3 regions of the Rhizobium laguerreae genome follow, and region 2 is predicted to be linked to each of the others. Evidence: predicted binding sites of a transcription regulator. Region 2 holds the regulator's gene; each other region holds the start of a gene.

Evidence for each region. Region 2 encodes LexA, which represses DNA repair genes until DNA is damaged. Its sites were predicted from a motif close to TGTTCNNNNTGTGTTCNG; they were not measured.
Region 1: uvrA (excinuclease ABC subunit UvrA) is a predicted target of LexA. The motif match lies at 4,773-4,790, and genes of this name have one in related genera.
Region 3: HFO71_RS19210 (YifB family Mg chelatase-like AAA ATPase) is a predicted target of LexA. The motif match lies at 2,580-2,597, and genes of this name have one in related genera.

The regions. Positions count from the first base shown of each region.
Region 1 is NZ_JAAXQT010000005.1:53,132-60,566, reverse strand. It holds gene HFO71_RS16745 (magnesium and cobalt transport protein CorA) at 1-337, opposite strand, end outside; gene HFO71_RS16740 (DUF72 domain-containing protein) at 440-1,246, opposite strand; gene HFO71_RS16735 (GNAT family N-acetyltransferase) at 1,271-1,732, opposite strand; gene uvrA (excinuclease ABC subunit UvrA) at 1,729-4,650, opposite strand; gene HFO71_RS16725 (single-stranded DNA-binding protein) at 4,934-5,443, shown strand; gene HFO71_RS16720 (MarC family protein) at 5,542-6,189, opposite strand; gene gyrA (DNA gyrase subunit A) at 6,426-7,435, shown strand, end outside.
Region 2 is NZ_JAAXQT010000005.1:206,810-214,244, forward strand. It holds gene eno (phosphopyruvate hydratase) at 1-998, opposite strand, end outside; gene kdsA (3-deoxy-8-phosphooctulonate synthase) at 1,139-1,984, opposite strand; gene HFO71_RS17450 (VOC family protein) at 1,981-2,877, opposite strand; gene lexA (transcriptional repressor LexA) at 3,076-3,795, shown strand; gene HFO71_RS17460 (ComEC/Rec2 family competence protein) at 3,776-6,208, opposite strand; gene gltA (citrate synthase) at 6,499-7,435, shown strand, end outside.
Region 3 is NZ_JAAXQT010000006.1:92,138-99,572, reverse strand. It holds gene rsmI (16S rRNA (cytidine(1402)-2'-O)-methyltransferase) at 1-491, shown strand, start outside; gene HFO71_RS19225 (YraN family protein) at 481-849, shown strand; gene HFO71_RS19220 (cupin domain-containing protein) at 964-1,467, shown strand; gene gshB (glutathione synthase) at 1,553-2,500, shown strand; gene HFO71_RS19210 (YifB family Mg chelatase-like AAA ATPase) at 2,684-4,216, shown strand; partial or broken gene HFO71_RS19205 (magnesium chelatase domain-containing protein) at 4,228-4,524, shown strand; gene HFO71_RS19200 (hypothetical protein) at 4,648-5,631, shown strand; gene HFO71_RS19195 (hypothetical protein) at 5,776-5,913, shown strand; gene cysK (cysteine synthase A) at 5,988-6,950, opposite strand; gene HFO71_RS19185 (LysE family translocator) at 7,095-7,435, opposite strand, start outside.

The sequences.
Region 1 (7,435 bases), 150 kb from region 2:
AACCATTCCGCACGGTGATGATATAGCGCTTGCCGACGAAAATTGCGGTTTCCCCGTAGGTGATGTGGTCTCCCTCGAGCTGCGCCGTCTTGGCGATGACGAACAGCTGGTTGTCATAAACACTGAGCTTCGGCATCTGCAGGGAACTGAGCGCATCGGCGATCGAGAGTTCGTGAAGGCCAAAACGGCTTTGCAGCAGCAGGAGTTCGTCCCGGCTGGGCTTGTGCAGGCCGATCCAGATGAATTCGTTATCCGTCGCCGGAATGGAGGCAGCCTCGAAAGGGACAGCCTCGACCCGGCGTCCGTCGCGATAGAGATAGGATGCGGCAACGCTCATGCGGGCTCCCGGGTTACCACGCTCATAATGCCCTCATGCAATGCGTGTCTGACGATGTGATACCCACAAGGTCACGATCCTTTTGTGACTATCGAGCCCCGCCTATTTCGACAACGCCTGCTGCAGGGCGATCGCCCCATGCGGCGCATTGACCTTGCCTTCATGGATCATGAAGGCGAAGACGTCGCGTGGCTCGACCTTCACTTTGCGATCTCCATCGATCAGCGGCAGGTCGTCGGGAATCTTGCCCTCGGCCCAGGTCTCCAGCCGGTCTGCCCAGGCCTTCAGGTCCTTTTCCGGATAGCAGGTCGGAATGTCGTCCGAGCCCTTCTGCAGCCGCGCATAGACGAAATCGGCCGTCACGTCGGCGATCATCGGATATTCGAAATGTTCGGCACAGACCGGCGCCACGCCGTATTTTGCAAGCAGCGCCACGAACTCCGGCACCTTGAAGGAATCGTGCCGTACTTCGACCACGTGGCGGAGCGACAGTCCGTCCTGTTTTGCCGGCAGCAGTTTCAGGAAGGCTTCGAAATCGTCTGCATCGAATTTCTTCGTCGGCGCGAATTGCCACAGCAGCGGCCCGAGATGATCGCCGAGTTCGCTGATGCCCGATGACAGGAACCGCTCCATCGATTCACCGGCTTCGGCAAGCACCCGCCGATTGGTGACGAAACGTGTCGCCTTCAGCGAGAAGATGAAACCGTCGGGCACATCAGCCGCCCATTTGGCAAAAACCGCAGGCTTCTGCGTGCTGTAATAGGTGCCGTTGACCTCGATGACCTTCAGCTGGCGGCTGGCATAATTCAGCTCGTCCTTCTGTTTCAGGCCCTGGGGAAAGAAATGCCCGCGCCAGGGCTCGAAGGTCCAGCCGCCGATGCCGGTGCGGATAGTGCCGGATTTCGTCATGTCGTCCTCCCCATTTGCAGCCGCTCAGGCCGCATTGATCTCTTTCGTCATGTCGACGAGCGTCCATCCTGGCCGATAAGGGTTCGGCCGGCGACCCGTTTCCTGAAACCCGAAGGCGCTGTAGAGCGCGATATTCCGCTCCATCCGCGCATTCGTGTAGAGCCGGATCTCCGGCACGGCCCATTCCCGTGCCTTGCCCTCCAGCCAGCGCAGCATCGCCAGTCCATGCCCGGCACCCTGAAACGCCGGCGAGACCGCGATGCTGAACAGCATGAGGTGATCGGAATGCTGCTCGACGACCACCAGGCCAGCCGTTTGCCCGCCGATCTCGCGCAGCCAGACCTCGCCGCGTTCGATCCGCGGCGTGTAATCCTCCGTCACCGGCATCGGCGGAGCGCCGAAGAGTTCGCTATAGGGCCGATAAGCGGCTGACGTCAGCGTCGCGATCGTTTCCAGATCATCGGGCGACGCTGGCCTCATCGTCATTCCGCCGCAACCGCCTTCTTCGCCGGCCGCCGTTCCAGCAATTCCTTCAGGAACTGTCCGGTATAGGACCGCTTTTCCTTGACGATCGCTTCGGGCGTGCCGGTCGCGACGATCTCGCCGCCGCCGTCGCCGCCTTCGGGGCCGAAATCGAGCACCCAGTCGGCCGTCTTGATGACTTCGAGATTGTGCTCGATCACCACTACCGAATTGCCCTGGTTGACCAGTTCGTGCAGCATTTCGAGCAGCTTGGCGACGTCGTGGAAATGCAGGCCGGTCGTCGGTTCATCGAGAATATAGAGCGTGCGCCCCGTCGAGCGTTTCGACAGTTCCTTGGCAAGCTTGACGCGCTGTGCCTCGCCGCCCGAGAGCGTATTGGCCTGCTGGCCAACCTTGATATAACCGAGACCGACATCCTTCAGCGCTTGCAGCTTGTCGCGCACCGCAGGCACCGCCGTGAAGAAATCGACGCCTTCCTCCACGGTCATGTCGAGCACGTCGGCGATCGACCTCTGTTTGAAGGTGACGTTGAGTGTCTCGCGATTGTAGCGCTTGCCGTGGCAGACGTCGCAGGTGACGTAGACATCGGGCAGGAAGTGCATCTCGATCTTGATGACGCCGTCGCCCTGGCAGGCCTCGCAGCGCCCGCCCTTGACGTTGAAGGAGAAACGGCCCGGCTGGTAGCCGCGTGCCTTGGCCTCCGGTAGGCCGGCGAACCAGTCGCGGATCGGCGTGAAGGCGCCGGTATAGGTCGCCGGGTTCGAGCGCGGCGTGCGGCCGATCGGCGATTGGTCGATGTCGATCACCTTGTCGATATGCTCGAAGCCGTCGATGCGGTCGTGATCGGCCGGGTTTTCACGCGCGCCCATGACGCGCCTTGCTGCCGATTTATACAGCGTTTCGATCAGGAAGGTGGATTTGCCGCCGCCGGAAACGCCGGTCACCGCCGTGAACACGCCGAGCGGGATCGACGCCGTGACATTCTTCAGATTGTTGCCGCGCGCGCCGACCACCTTGATCTCGCGGCCCTTTTTCGGCTTTCGGCGCTCGTCGGGAACGGGAACGCCGAGTTCGCCGGAGAGATATTTGCCGGTCAGCGACTTCGGATTATCCATGATATCCTGCGGCGTGCCGTGTGCGATGACCTCGCCGCCGTGAATGCCGGCGGCCGGGCCGATATCGACCACGTCGTCGGCCGACAGGATCGCATCCTCGTCATGTTCGACGACAATGACGGTGTTGCCGATGTCGCGCAGGTGCTTCAGCGTGTCGAGCAGCCGGGCATTGTCGCGCTGATGCAGGCCGATCGACGGTTCGTCGAGCACGTAAAGCACGCCCGTCAGCCCCGAACCGATCTGCGAGGCGAGCCGGATGCGCTGGCTTTCGCCGCCCGACAGCGTGCCGGAATTGCGCGACAGGCTGAGATATTCCAGGCCGACATCGTTGAGGAAGCGCAGCCGGTCGCGAATTTCCTTGAGGATGCGCACGGCGATCTCGTTCTGCTTGGCATTGAAGCTTGCCGGCAGCGTCTCGAACCAGTCGCGGGCGATGCGGATCGACATACCGGTCACTTCGCCGATATGCAGCGTGTCGATCTTCACCGCCAAGGCCTCCGGCTTCAGGCGGAAGCCGTTGCAGGAAGGGCAGGGGGCGGCCGACATGAAGCGCTCGATATCCTCGCGCGCCCAGGCGGAATCGGTCTCCTTCCAGCGGCGCTCGAGATTGGTGATGATGCCTTCGAAATTCTTCTGCGTCGTATAAGAGCGGGCGCCATCGGCATAGTGGAATTCGATCTTGTCGTTGGTGCCGTTGAGGATGACGTCCTTGGCCTCGTCGGAAAGATCGTTCCAGCGGGTGCCGAGCTTGAAGCCGTAATGTTTGCCGAGCGCTTCCAGCGTCTGATTGTAATAGGGCGAGGTCGACTTGGCCCAGGGCGCGATCGCCCCGTCGCGCAGCGTCCGCTCGGGCTCGGGCACGATCAGATCCGGATCGATCTTCTGCTGGGCGCCGAGGCCATCACAGGTCGGGCAGGCGCCGAAGGGATTGTTGAAGGAGAAGAGCCTGGGTTCGATCTCGGGAATGGTGAAGCCGGAGACCGGGCAGGCGAACTTCTCCGAAAACAGCACGCGTTGATGCGTCTCGTTCAGCGATTTGTTGGCCGAACCGCCGGCCGACGTCTCTTCCGGCGGCAGCGGCTTGTCGGCGAATTCGGCGACCGCCAGCCCGTCGGCGAGCTTCAGGCAGGTCTCCAGGCTGTCGGCCAGGCGCGCCGAGACATCCGAGCGCACGACGATGCGGTCGACCACCACGTCGATGTCGTGCTTGTATTTCTTGTCGAGCACCGGCGCCTCGGCGATCTCGTAGAACTGACCATCGACCTTGACGCGCTGGAAGCCCTTCTTCATCAGCTCCGCCAGTTCCTTCTTGTATTCGCCCTTGCGCCCGCGCACGAGCGGCGCAAGAATATAAAGACGGGTGCCCTCGCCGAAATCGAGGATGCGGTCGACCATCTGGCTGACAGTCTGGCTCTCGATCGGCAGGCCGGTCGCCGGCGAATAGGGAACGCCGACGCGGGCAAAGAGCAGGCGCATATAGTCGTAGATCTCGGTGACGGTGCCGACCGTCGAGCGCGGATTGCGCGAGGTGGTCTTCTGCTCGATCGAGATTGCCGGCGAAAGCCCGTCGATCTGGTCGACGTCGGGCTTCTGCATCATCTCGAGGAACTGGCGGGCATAGGCCGACAGGCTCTCGACATAGCGCCGCTGGCCCTCGGCATAGATCGTGTCGAAGGCGAGCGAGGATTTGCCGGATCCCGAAAGCCCGGTCATGACGATCAGCTTGTTACGCGGCAGATCGAGATCGATGCTCTTGAGATTATGCTCGCGCGCGCCGCGGATGGAGATCGTCTTCAGTTCGCTCATCGTCTCTGCTTTGGTTTTCTGGATGACAGCCCTTATTTAGTGATGCCGACGGGCGAGTCGAGGCTGAATATCCGCAAGGGCTCAAGGTTTTCGATTCTGTTGACAGGATCATACGGATAAACTAGAACAAATAAAGAACAAAATTCCTGATGGATGCATGCGGCTTTCTGATGGATAAACATGTGGATTAAATGCCGCCCATGCGCATCGGCGGTCCGTGATGGTTTAAGGTGCGCCGATCGATTAAACGCCGCCGGGCAGGGCGGCAGGTAGGGTGAGAAGCATGGCTGGTAGTGTGAATAAGGTAATTCTGATTGGAAACGTCGGTGCAGACCCCGAAATCCGCCGCACTCAGGATGGCCGGCCGATCGCCAATCTTCGTATCGCGACCTCGGAGACGTGGCGCGATCGCAATTCCGGCGAGCGCCGTGAGAAGACCGAATGGCACACTGTCGTCGTCTTCAACGAGGGCCTCTGCAAGGTCGTCGAGCAATATGTGAAAAAGGGCGCCAAGCTCTATATCGAAGGCCAGCTGCAGACCCGCAAATGGCAGGACCAGCAGGGCCAGGATCGCTACAGCACGGAAGTGGTGCTGCAGGGTTTCGGTTCGACACTGACGATGCTCGACGGCCGCGGTGAAGGCGGCGGCGCGAGCGGCGGCCGTGGCAGTGGCGCCGGCGGCAACGATTATGGCGACGATTACGGCGCCCCGGCTCCCGCTTCATCGCCGAGCCGCGGCGGTGGCGGCGGCGGCAACTTCTCGCGGGATCTCGACGACGACATCCCGTTCTGATCGGTAGCCTTTTCTGGCTTCATGAAAGACTTGAGAGCATGATGCCTTGGATGGCGTCATGCTCTTTTTTCGTAAATCTCGCGGCAGATGCCGCCATTTCAATGCGGTGTCGCGCTGATCAGATTGAACGCCGACTTCGCGCCGTCGACGACGAATTGTGCGGCGAGCGCTGCGAGGATGACGCCGAGGAGCCGCGTCAGGATGGCCCGGCCGGTGACGCCGAGGAAACGGTCCAGTCTTTCGGCGATGAGCAGCATGACGAAGGTCAGCAGCAGGTTGGCGGCAATGACGCCGATCAGTTGCGCCTTCCCGATCGAGGTGGCCAGCGTGCCGGCAAGCAGTATCGTCGCCGAGATCGCACCCGGGCCGGCAATCAGCGGCAAGGCGAGAGGGAAGACGGCGATATTCTCGATATGATCCTTGGTGATCGCCGCCTCGGTCGCCTTCTCCTTGCGCTCCTGCCGCCTCTCGAACACCATCTCGAAGGCGATCCAGAACAGCAGCAGCCCGCCGGCGATGCGGAAGGCGCCGATCGAAATCCCGAGCACGCCGAGCACGCCGGCGCCAAACAGCGCGAATACGGCGAGGATGATGAAAGCGATAACCGAGCCGCGTAGCGCCACCTGCTTGCGCTCGGTTCGGCTCATGCCTGTCGTCAACCCCAGAAAGATCGGCGCAAGCCCCGGTGGATCGATGGTGACGAGCAGCGTCGTGAAGGCGTTGATCAATTGGTCGGCGCTTGCCATCGGCTCTCCGGAACCCCATATGGGTGCGTGGTTTTGATGATTGTGAAGCGGGGATTTCGATTTGGCAAATATCCCGCGGCGGGCCGCGGCGGATTTGTCCGGTCCGGCCGCGCAACTTGCATGTTTTACCCTCTTTAAGCCGCAAAAGCCTGTTCAAAACGCGCTGTGAAATTGGCGCGGCAACAGGCTTTCCGCTATAAATCTTCAAGTGATTCTAGAAGAGATCGTGATCTGTTTTGACTGAGCAAACACCCCCCGGCGGCGGGAAGCTCCCGCCAGGCATCGAGCCCATCTCCATCATGGAGGAAATGCAGCGGTCGTATCTCGATTACGCCATGAGCGTCATCGTCAGCCGCGCGCTGCCCGACGTGCGCGACGGCCTGAAGCCCGTGCACCGGCGCATCCTCTACGGCATGTCCGAGCTCGGCATCGACTGGAACAAGAAATACGTCAAATGCGCCCGCGTCACCGGTGACGTGATGGGTAAATTCCATCCGCACGGCAATTCCGCGATCTATGATGCGCTCGCCCGCATGGCGCAGCCCTGGTCGCTGCGTCTGCCGCTGATCGATGGTCAGGGCAATTTCGGCTCGGTCGATGGTGATCCGCCGGCAGCCGAACGTTATACCGAATGCCGCCTGGAAAAGGCTGCCCACTCGCTGCTCGACGATCTCGACAAGGAAACCGTCGATTTCCGCGACAACTACGACGGCACGCTCTCCGAGCCGGTCGTGGTGCCCGCCAAATTCCCGAACCTGCTCGTCAACGGCGCCGGCGGCATCGCCGTCGGCATGGCGACCAACATTCCGCCGCACAATCTCTCCGAGGTCATTGACGGCTGTATCGCGCTGATCGACGATCCGGCCATCGAGCTGCCGGAACTGATCCAGATCATTCCCGGTCCCGATTTCCCGACGGGCGCGAAGATCCTCGGCCGTGCCGGCATTCGCTCGGCTTATGAAACCGGCCGCGGCTCCGTCATCATGCGCGGCGTCGCCGCTATCGAGCCGATGCGCGGTGACCGCGAGCAGATCATCATCACCGAGATTCCCTACCAGGTGAACAAGGCGACGATGATCGAAAAGATGGCCGAGCTGGTGCGCGACAAGCGCATCGAAGGCATCTCCGACCTGCGCGACGAATCCGACCGCCAGGGCTATCGCGTCGTCGTCGAGTTGAAGCGCGATGCCAACGCCGAGGTCATCCTCAACCAGCTTTATCGCTATACGCCGCTGCAGACTTCCTT
Region 2 (7,435 bases):
ATCGAGTTGGCGACGCCCATGCGGATGCCGTCGCGAAGACGGGCGGAGTTGGTGACGAAGAGGTCGTCGCCGACGAGCTGGGTCTTCTTGCCGGCCAGGTCGGTCAGCGTCTTCCAGCCGTCCCAGTCGTCTTCGGCCATGCCATCCTCGATCGAGATGATCGGATAGTTGGCGGCGAGCTCGGCCAAATACTCCGCCATGGCGCCCGATTCCAGCGTGCGACCTTCCCCTTCGAGAACGTATTTGCCGTCCTTGAAGAATTCGGTCGAGGCGCAGTCGAGGCCGAGGCACATGTCGTCGCCCGGCTTGTAGCCGGCTTTCTCGATCGACTTCATGATGAAGTCGAGGGCCTCAGGCGCGCTCTTCAGGCCCGGTGCGAAACCGCCTTCGTCGCCGACATTGGTGTTGTGGCCCTGGCTCGCAAGTTCCTTGCGTAGCGTATGGAAGACTTCCGAACCCATGCGCACGGCTTCGGCGATCGAATCGGCGCCGACCGGCAGGATCATGAATTCCTGGAAATCGATCGGGTTGTCGGCGTGGGCGCCGCCATTGATGATGTTCATCATCGGCACCGGCAGCAGGCTGGCGGAAGCGCCGCCGACATAACGGTAGAGCGGCAGGCCGGACGCCTGGGCGGCAGCCTTGGCGACGGCGAGCGATACGCCGAGGATGGCGTTGGCGCCGAGGCGCGACTTGTTCGGCGTGCCGTCCAGCTCGATCATGATGTTGTCGATCTGGATCTGGTTTTCGGCGTCGATGCCACCGATCGCGTCGAAGATCTCGGTGTTGGCGGCTTCGACCGCCTTTTCGACGCCCTTGCCGAGGTAGCGCTTGCCGCCGTCACGCAGTTCGACCGCCTCATGCGCGCCCGTCGAGGCGCCCGAGGGGACGGCCGCGCGGCCCATGCTGCCATCTTCGAGATAGACATCGACTTCGACGGTGGGGTTACCACGGCTATCGAGAATCTCGCGGGCGATGATATCGGTGATTGCAGTCATGGGTTCTTCCTGCTCGGTGGATGATAAGTCGGTTCGAAACCTGTCTTAGTCGAAGGCGTGCAAATTACAATGCTGCAATTTCCAGCCTTCGAACCGCGTTAGATCTCGCCTATAGCACGATCATGTCATGCTGTTGAACGTCAAGCCTTGGCGACCGCATCGAAGGCAAGCAGCTTTTCGAGAAGCCGCGGCATGTCTTTGAGATAGACCATGTTCGGGCCGTCCGAAGGGGCATTGTCGGGGTCCTGATGGGTTTCGACGAAGACACCGGCAATACCGGCAGCCACTGCGGCGCGCGCCAGGGTTTCCACGAATTCCCGCTGACCGCCGGAGGATTCGCCCTGCCCGCCCGGCTGTGCCACGGAATGGGTGGCATCGAAGATAACCGGCGCGCCCATCGCCGCCATGATCGGTAGCGAACGCATGTCGGAGACCAGCGTATTGTAGCCGAACGAGGCGCCGCGCTCGCACAGCAGCACGTTCGGATTGCCGCTGGCATTGAGCTTCTTCAGAACGTTCTTCATATCCCAGGGGGCGAGGAACTGGCCTTTCTTGACATTGACGACGCGGCCGGTCTTGGCGGCGGCGATGAGAAGGTCGGTCTGGCGGCAGAGGAAGGCCGGGATCTGCAGGACGTCGACGATCCTTGCCACCTCCACGCATTGCTCGGCGGTATGAACGTCTGTCAGGACGGGAAAGCCGAATTCCTTCTTGAGGTCGGCAAAGACCTCCATGCCCTTTTCGATCCCGATACCGCGTTCGGCCGAGAGCGAGGTCCGGTTCGCCTTGTCGAAGGAGCTCTTGTAGACGAGGCCGATGCCGAGCTTTGCGCAAAGCTCCTTCAGCGTCCCGGCCACCATGAAGGCGTGGTCGCGGCTCTCCATCTGGCAGGGACCGGCAATCAGCGACAGGCGGCCGGTATTGGAAAAGGTGACCTGGCCTTGGCCTTCGCCGATCCTGACCTCGGAATTCGTATCAGTGCTCATCGTGTTTCCTCGAAGGCGAAGAGCGTGCCCTGCCCGGGCGCGGGCTTCACCAGAATGCGATTGTTCTTGCGCGTGTATGTCACCCCGTTAGCAGCCAAATGCGCTTCTGTCACGGCAAGATCGGCGACAGCAAAGAGGATTGCCCGGCCGCGCAGGCCGCGATCTGCGGATGAGACGGCGATGTCGAAATATGCCTCCAGCCCTTCCGGCGTCATCAGGCTGATTTTCGCATTCGATGCCGCAATATCGACGCCGAAACCGGTTTTCTCGACTGCCGATTGCGCCACGGCAAGGCCGACGAAGGCAGCGAAGGCGGCCGGCTCTGGCGTGCAAAGCGCGATCTCAACTATGCCGGTGACGCCATTGGCATGCGTCTCCAGCGCCGCGCGGTCGGCCGGTAGCGGATTGACGCGCTCGACGGTGAAAAACAGGAGATCAGGCGCGCGCAGGTCGCCGGCGAAAGCCAGCTTAAAGCCGGCAATCGTCTCGGAACCGTCCGGCATCGTCATCGGCCGGGTGAATTGCAGCATCTCGCCAGCGCTCGATCCGTTGCCGACGAAATCCTGATGGTCGATGCCGGCATTCTTGCTGCCGAAAGCCAGCCCCGAGAGCCCCTCCTCGCCACAGCGGAAACGGAAGGCCTGGTTGCGGGCAGTGAAGACATTACCCTGCCGCGCCGATGCCTCGCTCTCCTCGACGTTCGCAATCCCGAGCGGCTCCAGATAGGTCTTGTCGGCAAAAAAGACGCAGGCATTCTCCGTTCCGAAGGGATGGCGCGCATCGGCGGCAACGGTGAAGCCGAGCTTGCCGAGCCTCTCGCGCGCCAGATCGATATTGACGACCGGCAGCACGACATGATCCAGCGGGTGCGGTTTGGCGGAATGCTCGTTCATGATATCCCTCCTGGAAACGGCAAGAGATCTGCGACGGCGCGCCCCTCATTGCAAGAGATCTGTGCCAATCCGGCGAATGAAAATAAAAATCTCAACGAGTTGGCACCAAGCTTTACAGAAATTTAGCTACTTGCGGAACACATATGGAACATATAGTGTCTGTTCTGGATTTGTTTCAATCACGAGGTCACAACGTCGATGCTCACGCGCAAACAACAGGAGCTTCTCCTTTTCATTCACGAGCGCATGAAAGAATCCGGCGTTCCGCCGTCTTTCGACGAAATGAAAGATGCCCTGGACCTCGCCTCCAAGTCCGGGATTCATCGCTTGATTACAGCGCTCGAGGAGCGTGGCTTCATTCGCCGCCTACCGAACCGCGCCCGTGCGCTCGAGGTCATCAAGCTTCCGGAGGCCTACAGCCCCAGCATTCAGCCCCGGCGCGGCTTTTCGCCGAGCGTCATCGAGGGCAGCCTCGGCAAACCTCAGCCGGTCGCCACTCCTGCTCCCGCAAAACCCGTCGCCGACAACGGCAACTCGGTCTCCGTGCCGGTCATGGGCCGAATCGCTGCCGGTGTGCCGATCTCGGCGATCCAGAACAATACCCACGACATCGTCGTTCCGGCCGACATGCTCGGTTCCGGGGAACATTATGCGCTGGAGGTCAAGGGCGATTCGATGATCGATGCCGGCATCTTCGACGGCGACACCGTGATCATCCGCAACGGCAGCACCGCAAGTCCTGGCGACATCGTCGTTGCTCTGGTCGACGACGAAGAAGCGACACTCAAGCGCTTCCGCCGCAAGGGCGCCTCGATCGCGCTAGAAGCGGCCAACCCGGCTTACGAGACCCGGATTTTCGGGCCGGACCGTGTCAAGGTTCAGGGTAAACTCGTCGGTCTCATTCGCCGCTATCACTGACATTGGCCAAGCCGGATTCGGTAAAACTGTTGCTGCGCCAGTCATAGGCGCGATGGCGCATCCATGGCCGCGACAATGCATCGAATGCGGTTGCGACCTCGAGGCCGGTGTCCGTGAAGCGCAACTCGATGGAACCGGTCCTGCGCAGCGTCTCACCGGTGAAGAGCGTCGCACCTGAGCGGCAATTGTTGAAGCGAAGGCGCACCGACGTCACGACGATATCGGCCGCGTCGCATGCCGGGCCGAGATAGCCGGCGTTGTCGATGACGGTTACCACCTGACCATTGCCAAGCCTTGATGTGCACCAGGCCTTCTTGACGCAGGAAAAGCGGTCTGCGTCACCGGCCGCTGCGGCCGCCCGCATCGCGGTCCTTGCTTCGTTCTGCTGATCGCGGGAAAGCCTGACGCGGCGGTCTTGTCCCTCAGGCGGGATAGCAGGACCATCCAGCATCTTCGGCGGATCATGCCTCGGCCGGACCAGCGCTCTCTGCCACTGGTCGAAGATGAAATCCGGCGGTCTTTCACGGTTGGAAGCCATTGCCGCCGCCTCAACGACTGCGACGAGACTGCCATCCTCCGAAATCACCAGATCGGGCGGCCGGGGACCCGGTAGAAGCAACAGGATGAGTGTTGCGACCGTGATGATCGATGTGCCGACATGGCGCAACCGGGTGCGGAACAGCGTCAGCAGCAGAAAGCCTGCCACGGCGACGGCGAAATACCAGGCGGGCAAGCGGCCGACGTCGATATTGCCACCCCAGCCGGACACCGTCTTTGCGACCGCGATCACCAAATCGAGGCCGAATCCGACGATCTTCCAAGCCCAAACATCCAGACCGAAAGGCATGAGCAGCATCGCCAGCAGACCTGCCGGCATGATGATGAAGGAGATGATCGGCATCGTCGCGAGGTTAGCCGGCAGGCCGTAGGCGGTCAGGCGATGAAAATGCTCGATCGAAAACAGCGCGGTTGAAAAACCGCCGATCAGCGAGGTCAGGAAGACGCCGCCGAAGAAACCGGCAACCGTAACGAACGGCCGGATGATCGGCAGCTTCAGAAAGGCGTTTTCGCGGACGCGCCGGTCCTTCCACAGCTGATAGCCCGAGACCAGCGCCAATGTCGCGGCAAAGGACATTTGGAAGCTCGGTCCCAAGACCTCGGACGGCGAAATGGCGATGATGACGAGAGCGGAGAGCGCGACGTTGCGCAGGCTGATCGACGGCCGGTCGAAGAAGACCGCAATCAACATGATGGCCATCATGATGAAGGCGCGCTCTGCAGAGACCGCAAAGCCGGAGATCAGGAAATAGGCGGTGACGGCGATGAGCGCGCCGGCGGCAGCGATCTTCTTCGTCGGGTAGGCCTCAGCGATGCCGGGAAAGAGGCTGAGCAGCATCCGGAAGCCGACGAAGAAGATGCCGGCCGACAGCGCCATGTTGAGACCGGAGATGGCGATGATATGAGCCAGACCGGACTGGCGCAGCGCCTCCGTCGTCGCATCCGAAATGGCGCGCCGCTCATCCGTCACCAGAGCAGCGGCAAAAGCACCGGTGTCGCCGGGCAGGATCGACCGTATGCGGTCGCCGATGCCGCTGCGCAGCCGGTAGAGCCCTTCGAGCAAAGCTTCCGGCGTCGATCTCGCAGCCTGCGGACCTGCCTGCAGATCGGCCTTCGTCGGTGCGCCGTAGAAGAAGCCATTCGCGCCGATGCCGTCGAAATAAGCACTGAAGGAGAAGTCGTTGAGCTCGGGAAGCGCTGGACCTGCCGGCGGCGTCAGCCGCGCCCTGCCGGTGATGATATCGCCGATCTCGAAGGCCGCGTCCGCGCCGCGGGCGATCGCGGTGATACGTTCTGGCGGCCGCTTCACCTGTGGCGCCTCAGTGCCGGTGACGGCAAGAATGTAGCGCCACCGCCCGCGACCGTCGCCTTCACGCCGCTCGACACGGCCGGTCACCGTCGTCGTCACGGCGGAATCGAGGATCACCGTGGAAATCCGCCAGCTCTCGAGCTGCGCAGAGACCATGCCGCAGGCCACGAGCGCAAGCGCCAGCAGCGTTGCCCGCACCGCCGTCCGGCTGCGGCTGGCGATGACAACCGCCACGGTCAGCGCCAACAGGCAGAGCAGCGATGCAATGAGAGGAAAATCCGATGCCGCGAGAAACCAGACGGCTGACCCGGTACCGAGGAAAACTGGCGAGAACAGCAGCAGGCGGCCGTGGTCCGCCTCCTCGCCCAGCATGCGCATGCCGGCCCGCAGCAATTGCGAGGCTGCGGCCGGCAGCCGATGGCGCAATGGTGTCGCCGACTGCGTCCGTGTCGGTCGCGTTCCCACCAGAGGTGGTGAAAAATTGGAAGTGTTAGCAGCGCCTTCGCCTGCTTCCGGCCGCAATTCGACTGTCGTCAACTCCTGCATGAACCGCCCAAGCCCGGATGCGAAGGCGGCCAGAATGCAACCTCCAATCAAATCCGGCAAGAATAATCGATTGAAATATGAGGGAAAATCGCGAGCGCCAAAAGACCAGTCGAATCATCGGCTTCCGATATGCGTGCGGCTCATCGCTGCAGTGCCTAAAAGGTGATACCGCAATGCACAAAATGCCGTCACGGTAACTTGGCATTAGCTTCGCGATCATATAGCTATCGGTGAGGACGCTTAACCCCTATGGCGCTTTTGTGGCGCCACCGCCATTTCGGAGGATCAGCATGACGGATCAAAGCGCTACAATAAAAATCGGTGACAAGTCTGTCGACCTTGCTGTCAAAAGCGGCACGATCGGCCCGAGCGTCATCGATATCGGTGCCCTCTACAAGAACACCGCTTCCTTCACCTACGATCCGGGTTTTACCTCGACCGCATCCTGTGAATCGAAAATCACCTACATCGACGGCGACGAAGGTGTCCTGCTGCATCGCGGCTATCCGATCGAGCAGCTCGCCGAGCATGGCGACTTCCTCGAAGTCTGCTATCTCCTGCTTTACGGCGAACTGCCGACCACCGTGCAGAAGAAGGATTTCGATTACCGCGTCACGCACCACACCATGGTGCACGAGCAGATGAGCCGCTTCTTCACCGGCTTCCGCCGCGATGCGCATCCGATGGCCGTCATGTGCGGCTGCGTCGGCGCACTGTCGGCCTTCTATCACGACTCCACCGACATCACGGATCCGCACCAGCGCATGGTTGCCAGCCTGCGCATGATCGCCAAGATGCCGACGCTTGCCGCCATGGCCTACAAATACCATATCGGCCAGCCCTTCGTTTATCCGAAGAACGACCTCGACTATGCCTCGAACTTCCTGCGCATGTGCTTTGCCGTGCCTTGCGAGGAATATGTGGTCAATCCGGTGCTTGCCCGCGCCATGGACCGCATCTTCATCCTGCATGCCGATCACGAGCAGAACGCCTCGACCTCGACCGTCCGTCTCGCCGGTTCGTCGGGTGCCAACCCGTTCGCCTGCATTGCCGCCGGCATTGCCTGCCTCTGGGGCCCCGCGCATGGCGGTGCCAACGAAGCAGCGCTCAACATGCTGACGGAGATCGGCACGGTCGATCACATTCCGGAATATGTCGCCCGCGCCAAGGACAAGAACGATCCGTTCCGCCTGATGGGCTTCGGTCACCGCGTCTACAAGAACTACG
Region 3 (7,435 bases), on a different contig from region 2:
TCGCAGCCCTTGTCGGCTCCGGCCTGCCGAACGATGCGTTTCTTTTCGCCGGTTTCCTGCCGGCCAAGGACAAGGCCCGCCGCGACCGTCTCGGTGAACTTGCTAAGGCTCCCGCGACGCTGATCTTCTTTGAATCGCCGCATCGCATCGGCGCAACGCTTCTGGCCGCCGCCGATGTGCTGGGCGGCGCTCGGCCCGCCTCCGTTTGCCGCGAGCTGACCAAGACCTATGAAGAGTTCCGTCGCGGCTCGCTTGCCGACCTCGCAGCCCATTATCAGCAGGTGGAAAACGTCAAGGGCGAGATCGTCCTGGTGATCGGTCCGCCGGAGCCGGCCGAGACGGATGAGGCCGATGTCGAAGCCATGCTGGCCGACCTGTCGAAGACCATGCCGACGGCCGGCGCCGCGACCGAGGCCGCCCGCCTCACCGGCCTGCCGCGCAAGGTGCTCTATCAGCGCCTGCTGGAGATCAAGAACGCCGATGGGCGATAATGATCTCACCACGATCAGAAGGAAGGCGCTGCGCCGGGGCCGCATGTCGGAATATGTCGCGGCCGCCTTCCTGATGCTGAAGGGTTATCGCATCCTGGCTCTGCGCCACCGCACCAAGCTTGGCGAGATCGACATCATCGCCCGCAAGGGCGATCTCGCCGTCTTCGTCGAGGTCAAGGCCCGCCATGGCGAGGCCGCGGCGGTCGATGCCGTCTCTGTCATCGCGCAGAAGCGCATACGGGCGGCAAGTGATCTCTGGCTCGCCCGCCAGAGGGATCAGGCCCGCCTTTCCCAGCGTTATGATATCGTCGCGATCATGCCGGGCCGGCTGCCGCGGCATTTTATTGATGCTTTCTGACCTCCCTTCGCCCCATCGGATTTCCGGATCGTTAAACTTTTAGTCCCCACTTGAACCAGGTCCTTACGACTCTCTGCTATCGACTCGGTGGGGATAACAATTGGGGGTTGTTTCATGGCCTGGAAGCTGATGTTTGCAAGTGCGGTCGCCATGGCCGCGCGCTCGGTGCCGTATGCGGTGGCGAAGCCGGCCGGAAAGTCCTTCGTCGCGCATGCGAGCGATCTGCTGCCGCTGAAATCCACGCCGATCAATCCGGACTGGATCGTCAGCGGCAATCCGCAGGCCCGCACCGCCGAACATTCGCGCGGCCATGACGAGGCCTCGCTGACGGCGATCTGGGATTGCACGGCGGGCGAATTCCGCTGGTATTTCGGCTGGGACGAGACGGTGATGATCCTCGAAGGCGAGGTCCATATCACTGCCGAGGACGGCACCGAACGAACGCTCTGCGCCGGCGATGTCGCCTTTTTCGCCGGTGGAACCTGGGCGAGCTGGCGGGTCGACAATTACGTCCGCAAGGTCGCCTTCCTGCGCAAGCCCTTCCCTAAGCCGTTGGCGATCGCCTACCGTCTCCGCAACATGCTGCGCAACAACGGCAGCCAGGGCATCGCTGCCTGAAAACTGCGACCGGAAGCCCTTGATTGACCGTTGCGTTTGATATCTGGCCGACCTACATCTGTCCGGCATTCAGCGAGGGATGGAAATGGCCAAGATCACCAATGTAGCGGTCCAGATGGACCATGTCGCAGGCATCAATATCGCAGGCGATTCTACCTTCGCCATGAGCCTGGAGGCGCAGGCGCGCGGCTACAAGCTTTTCCATTATACCCCCGAGCGCCTGAGCTTCCGCGACGGCAAGCTCTATGCCAACGTCGAGCCGATGGTGCTGCGCGACGTCAAGGGCGATCACTTCGAGCTTGGCGCGCCGGAGCGCGTTGATGTCGCGACCATGGACGTCGTGCTGCTGCGCCAGGACCCGCCCTTCGACATGGCCTATATCACCTCGACGCATCTGCTCGAGCGCATCCATCCAAAGACGCTCGTCGTCAACGATCCGGCCTGGGTGCGCAATTCCCCGGAAAAAATCTTCGTCACCGAATTCTCCGACCTGATGCCGAAGACGCTGATCACCAAGGATGCCTCCGAGATCCGCCGCTTCCGCGACGAGATGGGCGACATCATCCTGAAGCCGCTCTACGGCAATGGCGGCGCCGGCGTCTTCCATTCGACCCGCGACGACCGCAACCTCTCTTCGCTGCTCGAAATGTTCGGCCAGCTTTTCCGCGAGCCCTTCATCGCCCAGCAATATCTGCCCGACGTGCGCAAGGGCGACAAACGCATCATTCTGGTCGACGGCGAATTCGCCGGCGCCATCAACCGCGTGCCGGCCGAGCACGACAGCCGCTCCAACATGCATGTCGGCGGCCGCGCCGAGGCGACCGAGCTGACGGCGCGCGAACAGGAAATCTGCGCCCGCATCGGCCCAGCGCTGAGGGAACGCGGCTTCCTGCTCGTCGGCATCGATGTGATCGGTGATTACATGACCGAGATCAACGTCACATCGCCAACAGGCATCCGCGAGGTCAAGAAGTTCGGCGGCGCCGATATCGCGAGCCTGCTTTGGGATGCGATCGAGCGCAAGCGCGGCTGAGCCTGCTGTCCATGACCGTTTTGGTCCCGCGACCGAGCACAACCAAGGTCACAGCGGATGCCTGACTACGTTCTTTGATTGTTCTTGTTTTATTCCGGCTTCCATGCCAGATTGCAACCGCTGGCCTAGCCTTCAAGGGTCGGAGGGCGGTACGGTGGAGTTTGCGGGACAGAGGATGGGCATATGGTCGCGCGTGTCAGTACGGTGGCATTTCAGGGCATCGAAGGTGTGCCGGTCGAGGTCCAGGTCATGGTCGCACCCGGCAAGGTCGGCATGCAGATCGTCGGCCTGCCCGACAAGGCGGTTGCCGAAAGCCGCGAGCGCGTGCAGGCCGCCCTGCACGCCTCCGGCCTAGCGCTGCCGGCCAAGCGCGTGACGGTCAATCTGGCGCCGGCCGACCTGCCGAAGGAAGGCTCGCATTTCGACCTGCCGATCGCCCTTGCCCTGATGGCCGCCCTCGGCGCCATTCCCGCCGATGCGCTGTCGGACTTTGTCGTCGTCGGCGAGCTCAACCTCGACGGAACGATCGCCGCCATATCGGGCGCACTGCCGGCTGCGATCGGCGCCAATGCGCTCGGCAAGGGGCTGATCTGCCCGGCCGAAAGCGGCGCCGAAGCCGCCTGGGCGGGCGCCGAGGTCGATATTCTCGCCCCGCGCAGCCTGATCGCCCTTGCCAATCATTTCCGCGGCACGCAGGTCTTGTCCAGGCCGGAAGCGTCGATCCGCGCCAATGCCGCAAACCTGCCGGATCTCGCCGAGATCAAGGGCCAGGAAAGCGCCAAGCGGGCGCTCGAGGTCGCAGCCGCCGGCGGCCATAACCTTTTGATGGTCGGTCCTCCGGGCTCCGGCAAGTCGATGCTGGCGGCCAGGCTGCCATCGATCCTGCCGCCGCTTTCGGCCGCCGAGCTGCTGGAGGTGTCGATGGTCCATTCGATCGCCGGCCAGCTCTCCGGCGGCAAGCTTTCCGATCGCCGGCCCTTTCGCACCCCGCATCATTCCGCCACCATGGCCGCCCTCGTCGGCGGCGGCCTGCGCGCCCGTCCGGGCGAAGCCTCGCTTGCCCATCATGGCGTGCTCTTCCTCGACGAGTTTCCCGAATTCACGCCGCAGGCGCTCGATGCGCTGCGCCAGCCGCTCGAAGGCGGCGAATGCGTCATTGCCCGTGCCAATCACCGCGTCTCCTATCCGGCGAAATTCCAGCTGATCGCGGCGATGAACCCCTGCCGCTGCGGCATGGCGGGAGAGCCTGGCCATACCTGTGCCCGTGGCCCGCGCTGCATGAGCGATTACCAGGCCCGCATCTCCGGCCCGCTGATGGATCGCATCGATATCCGCATCGATGTGCCGGCCGTCTCCGCCGCCGATCTGATCCGGCCGATGGCGGCCGAAACCAGCGCCGACGTCGCCCGCCGCGTCGCCCGCGCCCGCGAGATCCAGCAGGAGCGCTTCGAAAGCACCGGCGCAAAGGGCATCGGCACCAATGCCCGCTGCTCCACCGCGATGATCGAGAAATTGGCCGAGCCCGATGCCAGCGGCCTGCAGCTGCTGCGCGACGCCGCCGAGAAGATGAAATTCTCCGCCCGCGGTTACCACCGCGTGCTGAAGGTCGCCCGCACCCTGGCCGATCTCGACGGCAAGCCGACGGTCGGCCGCATCCATCTCGCCGAAGCGATCTCCTACAGGATCGCGGGTGAGAGGTTGACGGCGGCGGCGTAAGAAAAGGGGCAATTGTCGGACTGTTTGACAAGGCGGTTGCCGAAAGCCGCGAGCGCGTGCAGGCGGCCCTCCACGCCTCCGGCCTGGCGCTGCCGGCGAAGCGGGTGACGGTCAAGCTGGCGCCTGCCGACCTGCCGAAGGAAGGCTCGCATTTCGACCTGCCGATCGTCCTTGCCCTGATGGCTGCCCTCGGCGCCATTCCCGCCGATGCGCTGTCGGATTTTGTCGTCGTCGGCGAGCTCAACCTCGACGGAACGATCGCCGCCATATCAGGCGCGCTGCCGGCTGCGATCGGCGCCAATGCGCTCGTGGTTAGTTAGCCCAGGACGTGCAGGTCGCCGATCTATCAAATGGAGGGTTCAGAATTTATGGATGTGGGTCGCCGCCACCGGTCGTTTCGCGGCGAGATGATTTGCATGCGGAGATTCAGCGTGGAACCCGAGGAATATGAACTGCTCAAAGCGGCATGCGAAGCCACGGCAGCAAGTCACCCTGATTTACAAAGGAGCCAACGAGAATCCCCAGACGAGAGTGCAAAATCAATTGAGGATGAGATATCGGGTTTCCTCGGAGCGATATGGCAGAATCGTAAAACCGTCTATGATTCCGCTGAACAAGCGCTACAGCCCCTGTGCCTCCTATATGATTTGGCGCTGTTGCAGGTCTGCGACCTGTCACACTTTGGGCTGAAGAATGCACATCATCGAAGCCGAGTGATATGGCCAGAAGCCCAATTACCAGTCCAGCCATCTCCTAATGCGGTTTTCTATGTTTTGGCCTCTAACCTAGCCCAATCCATGCAGGCCTTTCGTCTACTGGTTCTTCATGGATTCGAAGGGCAGGCCCGAGCAACCTTCAGAGGAGTGATCGAGACTGCGGACTTGCTGATTATGGTCTTGGCAAGTGAAGCGACGTATCGAGAATTCATAAAATCCTTTGAAGACCCTAACGAGAGCTACAAACACTGGAGAAGCCATCTATCTCCATCGAAAATTAGGGCTGCCGTTTCGCTGCTGGAAGACGACGATCCGCTTTCCATCCCAATCGATCAGACGCCGAACGAAGTCAGAAAGGATATGTATCAGTGGCTTTCCAACTTCGTTCATGTGAATTTTGTTGCTCACATTGTTGCAGCTCATCCAGAAGATTTTGCTGGAAACTCTCGACCGCTCGCGATGCTCGGAGACGTAGGTGAGGCGTCGAGGGCGACACTTGCCCACGGCCTGCTATACCTTTGGATTGCCTTGCTGAGGATTGAGAAATTGCTTTGGGAACAGCATCGCTGGAAAGGTTTCCGGGGAAAGCGCTCCCGAAAATGGTTCAAATATCGCTGCCGTGCATTGGACGAACTGTTCCTGTCCTATCTGCCGACGTATTGGGAAAAGAACCCTGTAGCTGGCACGCAGTCCAAATAGGCGGCCCCTTGAATGTGGGGCCCGGTGTTAGTGATAGTGACCGATTACTGCTAACTTCGTAAGCATCGGTCACTCCATGCGGGACGATTTCATCGAGAACCCTCCTCCGGTGGACCCCTCCATGATCGGGGAGGCCAAACGCGGATGAGCTATGCAGCCATCCGCTTAAAGGAAATGCGCGGCGACGAGGCGAAAGATGTCAGCGAGGAAAAGGTCCTCGCGATCGAATATCTGTTTATCGAGCAGCATCGCCGGCGAGAGAGACTGACGGCTGCGGCGTAGCAAATAGGGGCGCCAAAGCGCCCCTAGACTCTGCGAAGATGAACGTCCGGGAACCCCCCGGTCAAAGCCCTACCTCAGCTCCCAAGCCCTTCAAACAACGCCGTCGAAAGATAACGCTCGGCGAAGGAGGGGATGATGATGACGATGTTCTTGCCGGCATTCTCGGGACGGACGCCGACCTTGATTGCGGCCGTCAGGGCAGCACCCGAGGAGATGCCGACCGGCACGCCTTCGAGCCGGGCGACCAGGCGCGCCTGTTCGAAGGCCTCGTCATTGGTCACGGTGACGACCTCGTCATAGATGCCGGTATCGAGGATCTTCGGCGCGAAGCCGGCGCCGATGCCCTGGATCTTGTGCGGGCCGGGGTTGCCGCCGGAGAGGATCGGCGAATCGGCCGGCTCGACGGCGATGATCTTGATCTCGGGCTTGCGGCTTTTCAGCACCTGGCCGACGCCGGTGATCGTGCCGCCGGTGCCGATGCCGGAGACGACGATGTCGACCGTGCCGTCGGTATCGTTCCAGATTTCCTCGGCCGTCGTCTTGCGGTGGATTTCGGGATTATCAGGATTTTCGAACTGCTGCGGAATGACGGCATCGTCAAGTGATGACGCCAGTTCCTCGGCCTTGGCGATGGCGCCCTTCATGCCCTTCGGTCCCTCAGTCAGCACCAGCTCGGCGCCGAGCAGCGCCAGCATCTTGCGGCGCTCGACCGACATTGTTTCCGGCATGGTGAGGATCAGCCGATAACCCTTGGCGGCGGCGGCAAAGGCGAGCGCGATGCCTGTGTTGCCGGAGGTCGGTTCGATCAGCACCGTCTTGCCGGGAGTGATCTTGCCTTGCGCTTCGAGGCCCTCGATCATCGCGACGCCGATGCGGTCCTTCACCGAGGCGATCGGGTTGAAGAATTCGAGCTTGCCGATCAGGTTCGCCACGACGCCCTTTTCCCGCGCCAGCTTGTCGAAGCGCACGAGCGGCGTGTCGCCGATGGTCTCGGTGATCGAGGAATAGATACGGCCGCGGCCGGGCTTGTGCGACATGGGTGCTCTCCCTTTGAAATCCTGCTCCTGAAATCGAGGGGAGAATAGGGTCAAAGGCCCGTCTAGGCCAGACCGCGTTCGACCTGGAGGAGCGATCAGGAGAGAAAAAAACCTTTGAAAACCGTTTCTTGCCGAATGTTTATTTCAGGCCGCCCGCGTGGCGATGAAGGCTGCGGTGCCGGCGAGGATGCCTGATGCAACCCGGTTCAGCGCCTGCAAGGCCCGCGGCTGCTTCAGCATCGTGCGGGCCCGCGAGGCAAGCAGCATATAGGGCACGAGCACGACGATCAGCACCACGAAGGTGGTGGTCAGCAGGAGTGCATAGTCTCGCAGGCCGATATTGCCGATATCGATCAGCGTCGGCACCAGGGCGACATAGAAGAGCATGGTCTTCGGATTACCAAGCGTCACCAGCAGGCCGGAGAGGAAGGACAGGCCGATATTGGTGGATTTCCGCGCCGCGATATCCTGCGGCAACAATCCCG